Actinocatenispora thailandica: one gene and its partner. The main gene of each other region encodes a partner of the protein of the gene in region 2 in a complex. Links are inferred from orthologs where the notes say so. Each region holds a gene or a part of one and is shown on either strand. Other genes may lie near its edges.

Region 1 (6,265 bases), 1.2 Mb from region 2 along the record:
GCATCGCTGCCCAGCCCGGCCCGGACCAGCCGTACCGGCTGGCCGCTGACCGGCGGTTCGGCGGCGAGCGCGGACCGGATCGGCGGCTCCAGCAGCGACCACGCGGCGCTCACCCCGCCACCGACGACCACCGTGGTCACGTCGAACACGCCGGCGGCGATCAGCACCGCCCGGGCGATCCCGGCACCGGCCGCGTCGAACACCGCACGCGCGTCGGCGTCACCGTCCGCCGCCGCCCGGGCGACCTCGCGGGCGGTGACCACCCGACCGGTCCGGTCGGCGTAGCGGGCGCCGATCGACCGCCCGGACGCCAGCGTCTCCAGGTGCCCGTGACCGCCGCAGGAGCACGGCAGGTCGCCGAACCCGGGCACGTGGCCGATCTCGCCGGCGGCGCCGTGCGGCCCCTCGTACAGCCGGCCGTCCAGCCAGAGCGCGCCGCCGACGCCGGTGCCGAGCGTCATGCCCAGCACGTCCGGCTCACCGGTGACGGCGCCGCCGGTGGCCTCGCCGCGCAGGAACGCGTTGACATCGTTGTCCAGGAACGCCGGTACCGCGAGGTCGGTCGCGATCGTGTCCGCGACCGGGAACCCGGCCCAGTCGACGAACGAGTCACTCGCCGCGACGACCTCGCCGGTACGGGTGTCGACCACGCCGGCCGCGCCGACGCCGACCCCGACCAGCCGTGCCGGGGTGCGGGACAGCAGCATCCGTACCGCGTCGACCGCCGCGGCGACCATCGCGGCACCGCCACGGGCCGCCGGGGTGGCGAGCTCGGCCCGGGACAGGATCGTCAGATCCGCACCGCACAGGGCAACCTGGGTCGTGGTGCCGCCGATGTCCACCCCGGCGTACACCTCGGGGACCGTCACGCGCCCGCCCCGGCGACCGCCTGCCGCGCGGCGCGGCGCCGACGCTGCACGGCCGGATCGGGTACTGGCACCGCGGCGAGCAACCGCCTGGTGTAGTCGGTCTCCGGGTGCAGCAGGGTGCGGCCGGTGCTGCCCTGCTCCTCGATCCGGCCGGCACGCAACACCACCACCCGGGCCGCGAACCGCTGCACCACGGCCAGATCGTGCGACACGAACAGGCAGGCGAAGCCCAGTTCGGCCTGCAGCTCGGCGATCACCTCCAGCACCGACTGCTGCACGCTGACGTCCAGCGCGCTGGTCGGTTCATCGGCCACCAGCAGCCGCGGATCCAGCACCAGCGCACGGGCCAGGGAGACCCGCTGGCGCTGCCCGCCGGACAGCTCCCGCGGCGCCCGGTCCGCCAGCGCGCGCGGCAGCCGGACCCGGTCGAGGACCTCCTCGACGCGGGAGCGGCGCTGCCGACCCGACATCGAGCGGTGCACCCGCAGCGGCTCGGCGACGCACTCCGCCACGCTCATCCGGGCATCCAGCGACGCCACCGGGTCCTGGAGCACCACGCCGATGCCGGCGCGCAGGCGCCGGCGGGACCGGCCGCGGGTGCGGCGCAAATCGGCGCCGAACAGCGAGACGGTCCCGGCGGACGGCGCGATCAGCCCGAGCGCGACCCGGGCCGCGGTCGACTTGCCGGAGCCGGACTCCCCCACCAGGCCGACCGTCTCCCCCGCCCGTACCTCGATCGACACCCGGTCCAGGGCGCGCACCGCGCGGCCACCGCGACCGAACACCACCGACACGTCACGCAGCTGCACCACCGATTCGCCGGCCGACCCCTCCGCGGCCGGTTCGGTGCTGGCAGCCGGTGGCGTACCGGCGGTCTCACCCTGCTCCGCGACCGCCAGCCGCGGCACCGCGGCGAGCAGCCGCTGGGTGTACTCGTGCTCGGGGCGCAGCAGCACCTGCTCCACCGGGCCGGTCTCGACGATCTCGCCGGACAGCATCACCGCCACCCGGTCGGCGAAGTCGGCCACCACGCCCATGTTGTGCGTCACCAGCAGCACGCCGGTCCCGGTGTCGGCGGCGAGGTCGCGCAACAGGTCGAGGATCTCGGCCTGCACCGTGACATCCAGCGCGGTGGTCGGTTCGTCGGCGATCAGCAGGCTCGGGTTGTTGGCGATCGCCATCGCGATCACCACCCGCTGCCGCTGCCCGCCGGACAGCTGGAACGGGTAGGCCGTGGCCCGCTGCGCCGGATCCGGAATGCCGACCCGGCGCAGCAGCTCGACCGCCTCCTGCCGGGCGGCCGACCGCGACACCGACCGGTGGTTGCGGATCACCTCGACGATCTGCGCGCCGACCCGGGTCAGCGGGTCCAGCGCCGTCGCCGGCTCCTGGAACACCATCGACGCGGTACGACCGCGCAGCGTGCTGAGATCCACCGCGGCGCCGGCACCGGGCCCGGCGCCGACGATGTCGGTACCGCCGATCGCGGCGCGGCCGGTCACCCGGGCGTTGCCGGGCAGCAGCCCCATCGCGGCCAGCGCCACCGTCGACTTGCCCGAACCGGACTCGCCGACCAGCGCCAGCGTCTCCCCCGGCGCCACGGTGAGCGAGACCCCCCGTACCGCCGGGACCTCGCCGGTCTCGGTGCGGAACGTGACGCCGAGATCGGCCACGTCCAGAATGGATCCCGTCATGAGCGTCCCCGTACGTCGAAGGCGTCCCGCAGGCCGTCGCCGATCGCGTTGAACGCGCAGACGACCAGGATCACGGCGAGGCCGGGCGGCACGATCAGCCACCACCGCCCGGAGTAGACGGCGGTCAGCCCGGCCGACAGCATCCCGCCCCAGTCGGTCTCCGGTGGCCGGACACCGAGCCCCAGGTACGACACGTACGCCACGAGCATGATGGCGTCGGCGACCTGGAAGGTCGCGGCGACCACGATCGTGGACACCGAGTTCGGCAGGATGTGCCGGGAGATCGCCCGGGTGTGCGTGCCGCCGATGGCCCGCAGCGTCAGCACGTAGTCCCGGTTCTTCAGCGTCAGCGTCTCGGCCCGGATCAGCCGGGACGGCACCAGCCAGGACACCAGGCCGAGGATCGCCACCATGCCCCAGATGCCGGGGCTGACGATCGCCGAGATGACCAGCAGGACGAACAGCGCCGGGATGGCGATGCCGGCGTCCACCACGCGCATCATCGCCGCGTCGACCCAACCGCCGGCGTACCCGGCGACCGCGCCCCACAGCATCCCGATGATGGTGGCGAGCGCGCCGGCGGCGAGCCCGACGAGCAGCGAGACTCCCCCGCCGTACATCAGGCGGCCGAGCTCGTCGTGCCCGACCGCGTCGGTACCGAGCGGGTGCCGGCCGCTGGGCGGCTGGTTCACCGCGTCCAGCGCGGTGTGCGTCTGGTCGGTGTGGTACAGGTACGGCCCGACGAAGCAGAACAGCACGAACAGCACCACGACGGCCAGGCCGACCACGGCGAGCTTGTTGCGCAGGAACCGCCGGACCACCAGCCGCAGCCCGGTGACACCCTCGGCCACCGGCAACTGCTCCGCGATCGCGGTCATCGGCACACCTCCCGGGTCGGACTGTCGGCGGGCTCGCACCGGAGGACCCCGCGAGGTCCGGTGCCATCGAAGAGAAGTTCGGTCATGACTTTCCCGCCACGACTCGGGGGTCGACGACACGCTGCACGATGTCGGCGAGCAGGGTGCCGACCACGGTGGCGACCGAGATGACCAGCACGCAGCCCAGCAGTACCGGATAGTCCGACGACTGGGCGGCGCTCCAGAACAGCAGCCCCATGCCCGGATAGTTGAACAGCTGCTCGACCACCAGCGCCCCACCGAACAGCACCGGTACGTAGTAGCCGAGCATCGCGACGACCGGGGTGAGCGAGTTGCGGAACACGTGCCGCCACAGGATCGCGCGCTGCCGGGCGCCGCCGGCCTTCGCGGTACGCACGTAGTCCTCGGCGAGGTTCTCCAGCGTCGCCGAGCGCATGTACCGGCTGAACACGGCGACCATCGAGGCGGCGCCGGCGACGACCGGAAGTACCAGCCCGGCCGGGTTCGCCAGCACCTGGCCGAGGGTGTCGCCCTGTGGTGCCTGGGACGGGAACCAGCGCAGCGCCTGGCTGAACACCAGCACCAGGATCAGCCCGAAGAAGTACACCGGGGTCGCGTAGGCGACGAAGCTGAGCGTGGTGATCGCGTAGTCGAACGGCTTGTTGCGCCGCACCGCCTGCCACATGCCGAGCGGGATCGCGAGCAGCAGCCCGACGATGGCCGACAGCACCGTCAGCACCAGCGTCTTCGGCAACCGCTGCACGATCAGCGTCGACACCGGTTCGTTCAGCGTGTACGAGGTGCCGAGGTCACCGTGCAGCAGCGTGCGCAGGTAGTAGAAGTACTGCGCGACGAGGGGCTTGTCCAACCCCTGCTCGTGGTTGAACGTCGCGATCTGCTGGGCGGTGGCCTGCGCGCCGAGGATGCCGCGGGCGGGCCCGCCCGGCAGCGCGTGGAGCAGGCCGAAGACCACGATGGTGACCAGGAAGATCACCAGCACGGCCTGCGCCACGCGCCGAACCAGGTACCACAGGGTGGCCATGGACTACTTGTTCCACTTCCACTGGGCCGGGTGGAAGTTCGCCAGCGAGTCCTGGCTGAAACCGCCCAGGCCGTTCTTCATCACCGAGATCTGGTAGTCCGGCTCGGGCAGCCAGATCACCGGCAGGTCCTTGGCCAGCGCGGCACTGTAGTCCTGCATCGCGCTCGGGTCGTTCGACGTGGTGGTCTTGTCGATCAGCTGGTCCACGTCCGGGTTGCTGTAGTTGCCGAAGTTCGAACCACCGCTGGACGCGAACAGCGAGTCGCCGGTCGGGAACGCCGGGAAGTACCAGCTGCCGGCGGTGCCGAAGTAGGACAGCTGCCACTTGCAGATCGACTGGCTGGCCTTGCACTGCGGGGTCTGCGACAGCACCGAGTTGACCGGCGCGGTACGGATGGAGAACTTGATGCCGGTCTTCGCCAGCGAGGACTGGATCGCGCTCATCTCGTTGTCGGTCACGGTGGAGCCGGACTGGGACAGCACCTCCATGGCGAACTTGGTGCCGGCCTTGACGCCGCTGCCGCACTGGTTCGCGCCGCTGCCCGGCTTGGTGCAGACCATCACGCCGTTCTGCTTGGTCCAGCCGTGGTCGGTGAGCAGCTTGGTCGCCGCCGCGGTGTCGAACGGGTAGGGGTTGTTCTTCTGCGTGTCGGACACGAAGTTCGAGTCCTGCCCCTGCGGCACCGGGCCGTACCCGGGGTCGCGGTGCCGTTGAAGATCGCCTTGACCAGGCCGGCCTGGTCGATGGAACGCTGGATCGCCTGCCGCGCGTACAGCTGCTTGAACACCGGACCCATGGTCGGGTTGTTGAAGTTGTACGGCATGTAGGTGATCGCCCAGCCGGTCCACGGCTCGACGGTGTAGCCCCGGGAGGCGAACGCGTCCTTCTGGTCCAGGTCGCCCGGGTCGATGTAGCCGTAGTCGACGCTCCCGGCGCGCAGCGCGTTGGTCTCCGCGGTGGTGGTGGTGAACGGCAGCAGGTTGACGGTGGAGATGCCCGCCTTCTCCCCGCCGTCGTACTTCTTGTTCGCGGTGAGCACCACCTTGCCGGCGGTGGAGAACGACTTCACCGTGTACGGGCCGCTCACGGTCTTCCACAGTGGACTCGACGCGTACTTCGAGATGTCCTTGCCCGCCTCGTTGAGGTAGGTCCAGACCTGCTTGGCGCCGGCCGCGGTGCGGTCCGCGTCGCTGACCTTCGCCGAGGCGGAGGTCTTGTCCCAGGCGTGCTGCGGCAGCGGCTTGATCAGGCTCAGCTCGTTGGCGAGCATCCACTGCGAGTTGTACGCCTTGTCGAACGTGATGGTGAAGTGCCGGTCGTCGGTCGCCTTCAGCGTGGTCCAGTTGTCCGGCGCCTTGCCCGGGCTGTAGCTCGCGTACTGCTTCTTGTTGACCGTGATCAGGTTGTACCAGAACTCGACGTCGCGGCTCGTGATCGCCTTGCCGTCGCTCCAGTGCCGGTCGCCGAGGGTGATCTTGACGCTCTTGCCGTCGGCGGCGAAGTCGGCGGCGCTCGCGATCGAGCCCTTCTTGTTCCAGCCGACCTTGCCGGTGGACCCGTCGTAGGCGACGAGCGGCTCCCACATCGCCGCGGCGATGGAACCGTTGTTGGTGTTCAGGTGCGCCGCGGTGCCGATCGGCAGCAGCCAGTTCGGGGTGAAGTTGGCGGGCAGCGCGTAGTTGATCGAGTCTGACGACCCGGACGACGAGCTGCTCGTCCCGGTGCAGCCGGCGAGCAGCGCGCTCGCCGCGACGGCAGCGCCGGCGGCGAGCGCGAGGCGG
Region 2 (6,320 bases):
GGTACCCGAGCACGGCCAGCACGGCGACCGCGCGCAGTCCCTCGACGTCCGGCCGGAACCGGTGCGGTGGCGGCGAATCCGTCCGCGTCGAGGGTTCGGTGCGGGGCGCCACCGCGGCGGATCGATCGGCACTGGTCGATGTCTGCTGGACGTCCATGCCTCTCCGGTATCAACGCTGGATGTGTGCCGGCTGGGTGCTGGCTGGCAAGCGGACCCGGGTGCCCAACGCCATTCGGTCTGGCGGGCGAATCGTGATCCCGATCGCACGCCGGGTGCGCCCGGCGCCGGTCACCGACAGGCCACCTGTGCGCCACCCTTTGCTCTGGACACTTCCATGCACCACCTGTGGTGCGCTCAGGTGTCCAGAGCAAAGGTGGTGCGCTCAGGTGCGCAGAGCAAAGGAACGTCGACGGGGTGGGGCGGGTGGGGCGCAGTAGGCGGCATGTGTCGGGGCATACCCGCGCCGCGGTGTTCGCATGCATCTGGCCCGGCGGCACCGACCAGATCGGCCGGTTGCGGACAGAAACGGTTCGGCGGTGGCGCACCGGATCCGTCGGCGACCGGTTCGCGGCCGGCCCAGCGGTGCAAACCGAACGGGTCCCGCCGCGCGTGGCGGACGAGACCCGTCGCTGGGGCGGGCCGTGCCTCAGCGGCCGACGGCGTAGCCCTGGGCGCCGCGCGGGTTGGCGGCCGCCCGCAGGAAGCCGGTACCGGGCCAGTCGGCGTCCCGGGCGACCGCGGACAGCCGGCCGAGCGACCACGGCGGCTGCGTCTCGACCTGGTGCCCGCGGCGGCGCAGCTCGGCGATCGTCGCGGCGTCCATCCGGTCCTCGACCAGCAACACGTTGGCGCGGCTGCCCCGCGGGTAGAACGACGACGGGAAGTGCATCGAGTGGAACATCGGCGCGTCGATCGCCTCCTGCAGGTTCAGTCCACTGTGGACGAGCGAGAGGAAGAAGTTGACGCTCCACTGGTCCTGCTGGTCGCCGCCCGGGGTGCCGAACGCCAGCCACGGCCGGCCGTCGCGCGTCGCGAACGACGGCGTCAGCGTGGTGCGCGGCCGGGCGCCGGGCCGCAGGCTGCCCGGCAGGCCGTCCTGCAACCAGAACATCTGCCCGCGGGTGCCGAGGCAGAAACCGAGCGACGGGATCGTCGGGGAGGACTGCAACCAGCCGCCGCTGGGCGTCGCCGACACCATGTTGCCCCACCGGTCCACCACGTCCAGGTGGCAGGTGTCGCCGTTGACCCGGCCGTTCGCTCCGGTCCGCGCCTCGCCCGGCTCCGCGGAGTCGGGGGCGGGCATCGAGACCGTCGGCTCGCCCACGCCGCCCACCACGCCGGCGGCGGCGGTCGCCGTGATCGGCCCCGGGTACTCCGGCAGCCGCGGGGTGCGGCCGGCCGGGCTGCCGGGCCGCAGCTCGGCGTTGGCCGCCGCGCCGATCAAGCCGCGCCGCGCCTCGTTGTACTCCTTGCTCAGCAGCGCGGTCAGCGGCACGTCGGCGTACCGCGGGTCGCCGTACCAGGCCTCCCGGTCGGCGAAGGCGAGCTTGGCCGACTCGGTGACCGTGTGCACGAACTCGGCCGGTGCGGCGGCGTCCAGGTCGAACCCGGACAGCAGCGCCAGCTGCTGCAGGAACACCGGCCCCTGACCCCAGCTGTCCGTCTTGTACACCGTGTGATCGCGGTAGTCCAGGTGCACCGGCTCCTCGACGGTCGCCCGCCAGCCGGCCAGGTCGTCGCCGGTGAGCAGCCCGGTGTGCTCGGCGCCGGAGGTGTCCCGCCAGCCGCGGCCGGCGCAGAACTCGGCGATCGCCTCGGCCACGAACCCGGAGTACCAGGCCGATCGGGCCGCCTCGATCTCGCTCTCCCGGCTGGAACCCCGGCCGGCCCCGCCGTGCGCCTCGGCCTCGGCGACCACCCGCCGGAACGTGGCGGCCAGCACCGGGTTGGCGAACCGGCCACCGGTGACCGGTACCGCGCCGGCGGGCAGCCAGGTGACCGCCGAGGTCGGCCAGTCGGCCCGGAACATGTCCGCGACCGTACCGATCGTGTTCGCGATCCGCTCCAGCACCGGGATGCCGTGCTCGGCGTACCAGATCGCCGGCTCCAGCACGTCCCGCAGCCGCCAGGTGCCCCAGCGCTCCAGCATCAGCAGCCAGCCACCGAACGCGCCGGGCACCGTCGCCGGCAGCAGCCCGGTGCCGGGCATCAGGTCGACGCCCAGCCCGCGGACCGCGGCGACGGTGGCCGCCGCGGGCGCCACGCCCTGCCCGCACACCACCGACACCCGCTGCTCGGCCTCCGGCCACACCAGCGCCGGCACCTCGCCGCCCGGGCCGTTCAGGTGCGGCTCGACGACCTGCAGCAGGAAGCCGGCGGTGACCGCCGCGTCGAACGCGTTGCCGCCGCGCTCCAGCACGCTCATCCCGGCGGCCGACGCCAACCAGTGCGTACTGGCCACCATGCCGTGATCGCCGGACAACTCGGGCCGGGTGGTGAACATGGGCATCCCTTCTACTGCGCGAGGCTCGGTACCGAGTCCTCGGTCACCAGGTGGCAGGCAACCGGATGGTCGGGGGAGCGGACCGGCGTCAGGCTCGGTACCACCGTGGCACACCGGTCGATCGCGACCGGGCAGCGGGTGTGGAACCGGCAGCCGGACGGCGGCGCCAGCGGCGACGGTACGTCGCCGGACAGCACCACCCGGCGCCGATCGCGCTGCGCCGCCGGATCCGGTACCGGCGCCGCCGACAGCAGCGCCCTCGTGTACGGGTGCTGCGGGTCGGTGAAGATCTGCTCGCGCGGGCCGGACTCGACCACGCTGCCCAGGTACATCACCGCGATGCGGTCGGCGAGGAACTCGACCACCGACAGGTCGTGCGTGATGAACAGGCACGAGAAGCCCATGTCCCGTTGCAGGTCGGTGAGCAGGTTGAGCACCGACGCCTGCACCGAGACGTCCAGTGCGCTGACCGGTTCGTCGGCCACCACCAGCTTCGGCCCGCACACCAGCGCGCGGGCCAGGCCGACCCGCTGCCGCTGGCCGCCGGACAGCTCGTGCGGGTACCGGTGCCGCATCTGGGCGCGCAACCCGACCCGTTCCAGCATCTCGCAGACCTTGTCGGTGGCGGCACGACCGGACGCGATCCGGTGCTGCCGCAGCGGTTCCGCGACGATCTGGCCGATGGAGAACCGCGGGTTGAGCGACGAGTACGGGTCCTGGAAGACGATGTGCACGTCCCGCCGCAGCGGCCGCATGCCCCGGCGGGACAGGTGGGTCACGTCGGTACCGTCGAACACGATCCGGCCCGAGGTGGGCTCGGTCAGCCGCAGGATGCACTTGCCGATCGTCGACTTGCCGGAGCCGGACTCGCCGACCAGCCCCAGCACCTCGCCGGCGCCGATCGACAGCGAGACACCGTCCACCGCGTGCACCACCCGGCCGCGCCCGGACGGGTAGTGCTTGACCAGGTCGGTGATGGTGAGCAGATCAGGCATCGACAGCCTCCACAGTGGACACGCCGGGATGGAAGCAGGCCGCGAAGTGGCCGTCGCCCTGCGGGTCGAGGGCCGGCCGGGCCGCGGTGCAGTCGTCGGCGGCGATCGGGCAGCGCGGCGCGAACGGGCACTCGTCCGGATCGGCGTACGGCGCGGGCACCATGCCGGGGATCTCCCGCAGCCGGCGCCGGTCCGTACCGTCCCGCTGCGCAGCGCTGGGCAGCGCGCCGAGCAGCCCGCGGGTGTAGGGGTGCAGCGGCCGGGCGAACAGCTCGGTCACCGTCGCCTGCTCGACGATCCGGCCCGCGTACATCACCGCGACCCGGTCGGCGATGTCCGCCACCACCCCGAGATCGTGCGTGATCAGGACGATCGCGGTACCGAGCCGGTCCCGCAGCGAACGGAACACGTCCAGCACGCCGGCCTGGATCGTCACGTCCAGCGCCGTGGTCGGCTCGTCCGCGATCAGGATCCGCGGTTCGCAGGCGACCGCGATCGCGATCATCACCCGCTGCCGCATCCCGCCGGACAGCTGGTGTGGGTACTCCCGCAGCCGGCCCGCCGGGTCCGGGATGCCCACCAGGTCCAGCAGCTCGACCGCACGGGCCCGCGCGGCGCGCCGGGACAGCTTCTGGTGCCGGTGCAGCACCTCGGTGATCTGGAAGCCGACGGTGAACGACGGGTTCAGCGACGTCATCGGCTCCTGGAACACCACCGAGACGTCCGACCCGCGCAGCGCGCGCAGCTCGCGGCCGTCGAGCCGCAGCAGGTCCCGCCCGTCGAGCCGGACCTCGCCGGACACCCGCGCGGTCGGCGGCAGCAGCCGCGGTACCGACATCGCGGTCACCGACTTGCCCGAGCCGGACTCGCCGCACAGGGCCAGGATCTCGCCCGGCGCCAGGGTCAGCGAGACACCCTTGACCGCCTGCACCAGGCCGTCCTCGGTACCGAACGAGACGTGCAGGTCCGCCACCGACAGCAGCGCGGTGTCGGCCGCACCGCGCGCGCGGTTCACTCGCTCGCTCATCGACGTTCCTCCTTGACCGCAGTGCCGACGCGGCACGCTCGTCCGGTGCTCGTCATCGGGCGCTCCTGGGGTCGATCACGTCGCGCAGGCCGTCGCCGAGCAGGTTGAACCCGAGCGTGGTCACCGCGATCATCACGCCGGGCCACACCGCGAGCCACGGCGCCTGGGAGAGGAACTGCTGGGCGGTGGTCAGCATGACGCCCCAGGACGGGGTCGGCGGCTGTACCCCGAGCCCCAGGAAGGACAGCGTCGCCTCGCCGATGATCGCCGCCGGGATCGCCACCGTCGCCTGCACGATCAGCGCGTTCGCCGCGTTCGGCAGCACGTACCGGAACAGGATCGTGGCGTCGTTGGCGCCGTCGGCGATCGCACCGGCGACGAAGTCCTGCTCGCGCACCGACAGCACCTCGCCGCGGGTGATCCGGACGATCGCCGGGATCTGCGCGACGCCCAGCGCGAACACCACGTTGCGCAGCGACGGGCCGAGGATCGCCGCCAGCCCGACCGCGAACACCAGGAACGGGAAGGAGAGTACGACGTCCACGGTGCGCATCACGACCGAGTCGAGGTAGCGCCGGTAGAACCCGGCGACCAGGCCGACCGGGATGCCGATCACCATCGCCAGCGCCGTCGACAGCACCCCCGCCTGCAGCGAGACCCGGGCACCGGACGCGATCCGGGCCAGCTGGTCGCGGCCGAGGTCGTCGGTGCCGAGCAGGTGCGCGCCGGACGGCGCACCCAGCACGTCGTCGAAGTGCACCGCGGTCGGGTCACCGAACAACGCCGGCCCCAGCAGCGCCAGCAGCAGGAACAGTACGACCAGGACCAGTCCGGTGAGGGACATCGGCTTGCGGTAGAACCGGCGCCACATCCGCCGCCAGCGGTCCGACCGGCCGGTGGCCGCGACGGCCGTGGGCGCCGGGGTGGTGAGCACGTCAGCCATGGGTCGCTCCCGTGGGGGTGTCTGATGGATCTTGGCCGAGCGAGCCCGGCGCAGCCGGCTGAAGATCCATCAGATGCCCCCTAGCCGGATCCGCGGATTCAGTGCGGCGTAGGCGACGTCGACGAGCAGGTTGACCACGATGTACCCGACGACGGTCACCAGCACGACCGCCTCGATCACCGGGTAGTTGCGGGTCAGTACCGCGTCGACGGTCAGCTTGCCGAAGCCGGGGATGACGAAGATCTGCTCGGTCACCACCGCGCCGGAGATCAGCGCGCCCAGTTGCAGGCCCAGTACGGTGACGACGGTGGTGAGGCTGTTGCGCAGCGCGTGCACGCCGACCACCCGCGGGGCGGACAGCCCCTTGGACCGCGCGGTACGCACGTAGTCGGCGGACAGCGCGCCGAGCATCGCCGAGCGGGTCTGGCGCATCAGTACCGCGGCGAAGCCGGTGCCGAGTACCAGCGCCGGCAGGATCATCCGTTCCAGGTTCTGCCCCGGGTCCTCGGTGAACGGGACGTACCCCGACGCCGGCAGCCAGCGCAGCTTCACCGCGAACAGCAGGATCGCCAGCAGCCCCAGCCAGAAGTGCGGCACCGACAGCCCGAGCAGCCCGAAGCCGGTCGCGGTGTAGTCGGCGAACTTGCCGCGCCGGGCCGCCGCGATCGTGCCGAACAGCACGCCGACGACGATCGCGACGAGCATCGCGAGTACCGCGAGTTCCAGCGTCACCGGGATCCGGTTCGCCAGGATCTGGCTCACCGGCAGCTTGTCCTGGGTGGAGGTGCCGAGGTCGCCGGTGACCAGGTGCTTCAGATAGTCCAGGTACTGCACCGGCAGCGGCTTGTCCAG

What was found.
Region 1: the proteins of Athai_RS27415 (region 2) and Athai_RS21845 are in contact, whole or in part, in a cryo-EM structure (PDB 8Z21), measured with the Escherichia coli proteins. The link is inferred for Actinocatenispora thailandica from one-to-one orthologs.

What each region holds. Positions count from the first base shown.
Region 1 is NZ_AP023355.1:4,910,641-4,916,905, forward strand. Bases 1,501-4,445 are described here. They hold Athai_RS21845 (ABC transporter permease), read right to left. Parts: upstream 3,442-4,445; coding sequence 2,560-3,441; downstream 1,501-2,559. Other genes in these bases: Athai_RS21840 (dipeptide ABC transporter ATP-binding protein), read right to left, coding at 1,501-2,563; Athai_RS21850 (ABC transporter permease), read right to left, coding at 3,524-4,445. Also shown: Athai_RS21835 (ROK family protein), read right to left, coding at 1-869; more of Athai_RS21840, read right to left, coding at 866-1,500; more of Athai_RS21850, read right to left, coding at 4,446-4,483. UniProt on the Escherichia coli protein: Part of the ABC transporter complex OppABCDF involved in the uptake of oligopeptides and of the ABC transporter complex MppA-OppBCDF involved in the uptake of the cell wall murein tripeptide L-alanyl-gamma-D-glutamyl-meso-diaminopimelate.
Region 2 is NZ_AP023355.1:6,119,231-6,125,550, reverse strand. Bases 1,507-4,506 are described here. They hold Athai_RS27415 (ABC transporter ATP-binding protein), read right to left. Parts: upstream 3,499-4,506; coding sequence 2,515-3,498; downstream 1,507-2,514. Other genes in these bases: Athai_RS27410 (ABC transporter ATP-binding protein), read right to left, coding at 3,491-4,506; Athai_RS27420 (gamma-glutamyltransferase family protein), read right to left, coding at 1,507-2,503. Outside these bases: Athai_RS27425 (acyltransferase family protein), read right to left, coding at 1-157; more of Athai_RS27420, read right to left, coding at 647-1,506; more of Athai_RS27410, read right to left, coding at 4,507-4,525; Athai_RS27405 (ABC transporter permease), read right to left, coding at 4,578-5,468; Athai_RS27400 (ABC transporter permease), read right to left, coding at 5,538-6,320. UniProt on the Escherichia coli protein: Part of the ABC transporter complex OppABCDF involved in the uptake of oligopeptides and of the ABC transporter complex MppA-OppBCDF involved in the uptake of the cell wall murein tripeptide L-alanyl-gamma-D-glutamyl-meso-diaminopimelate.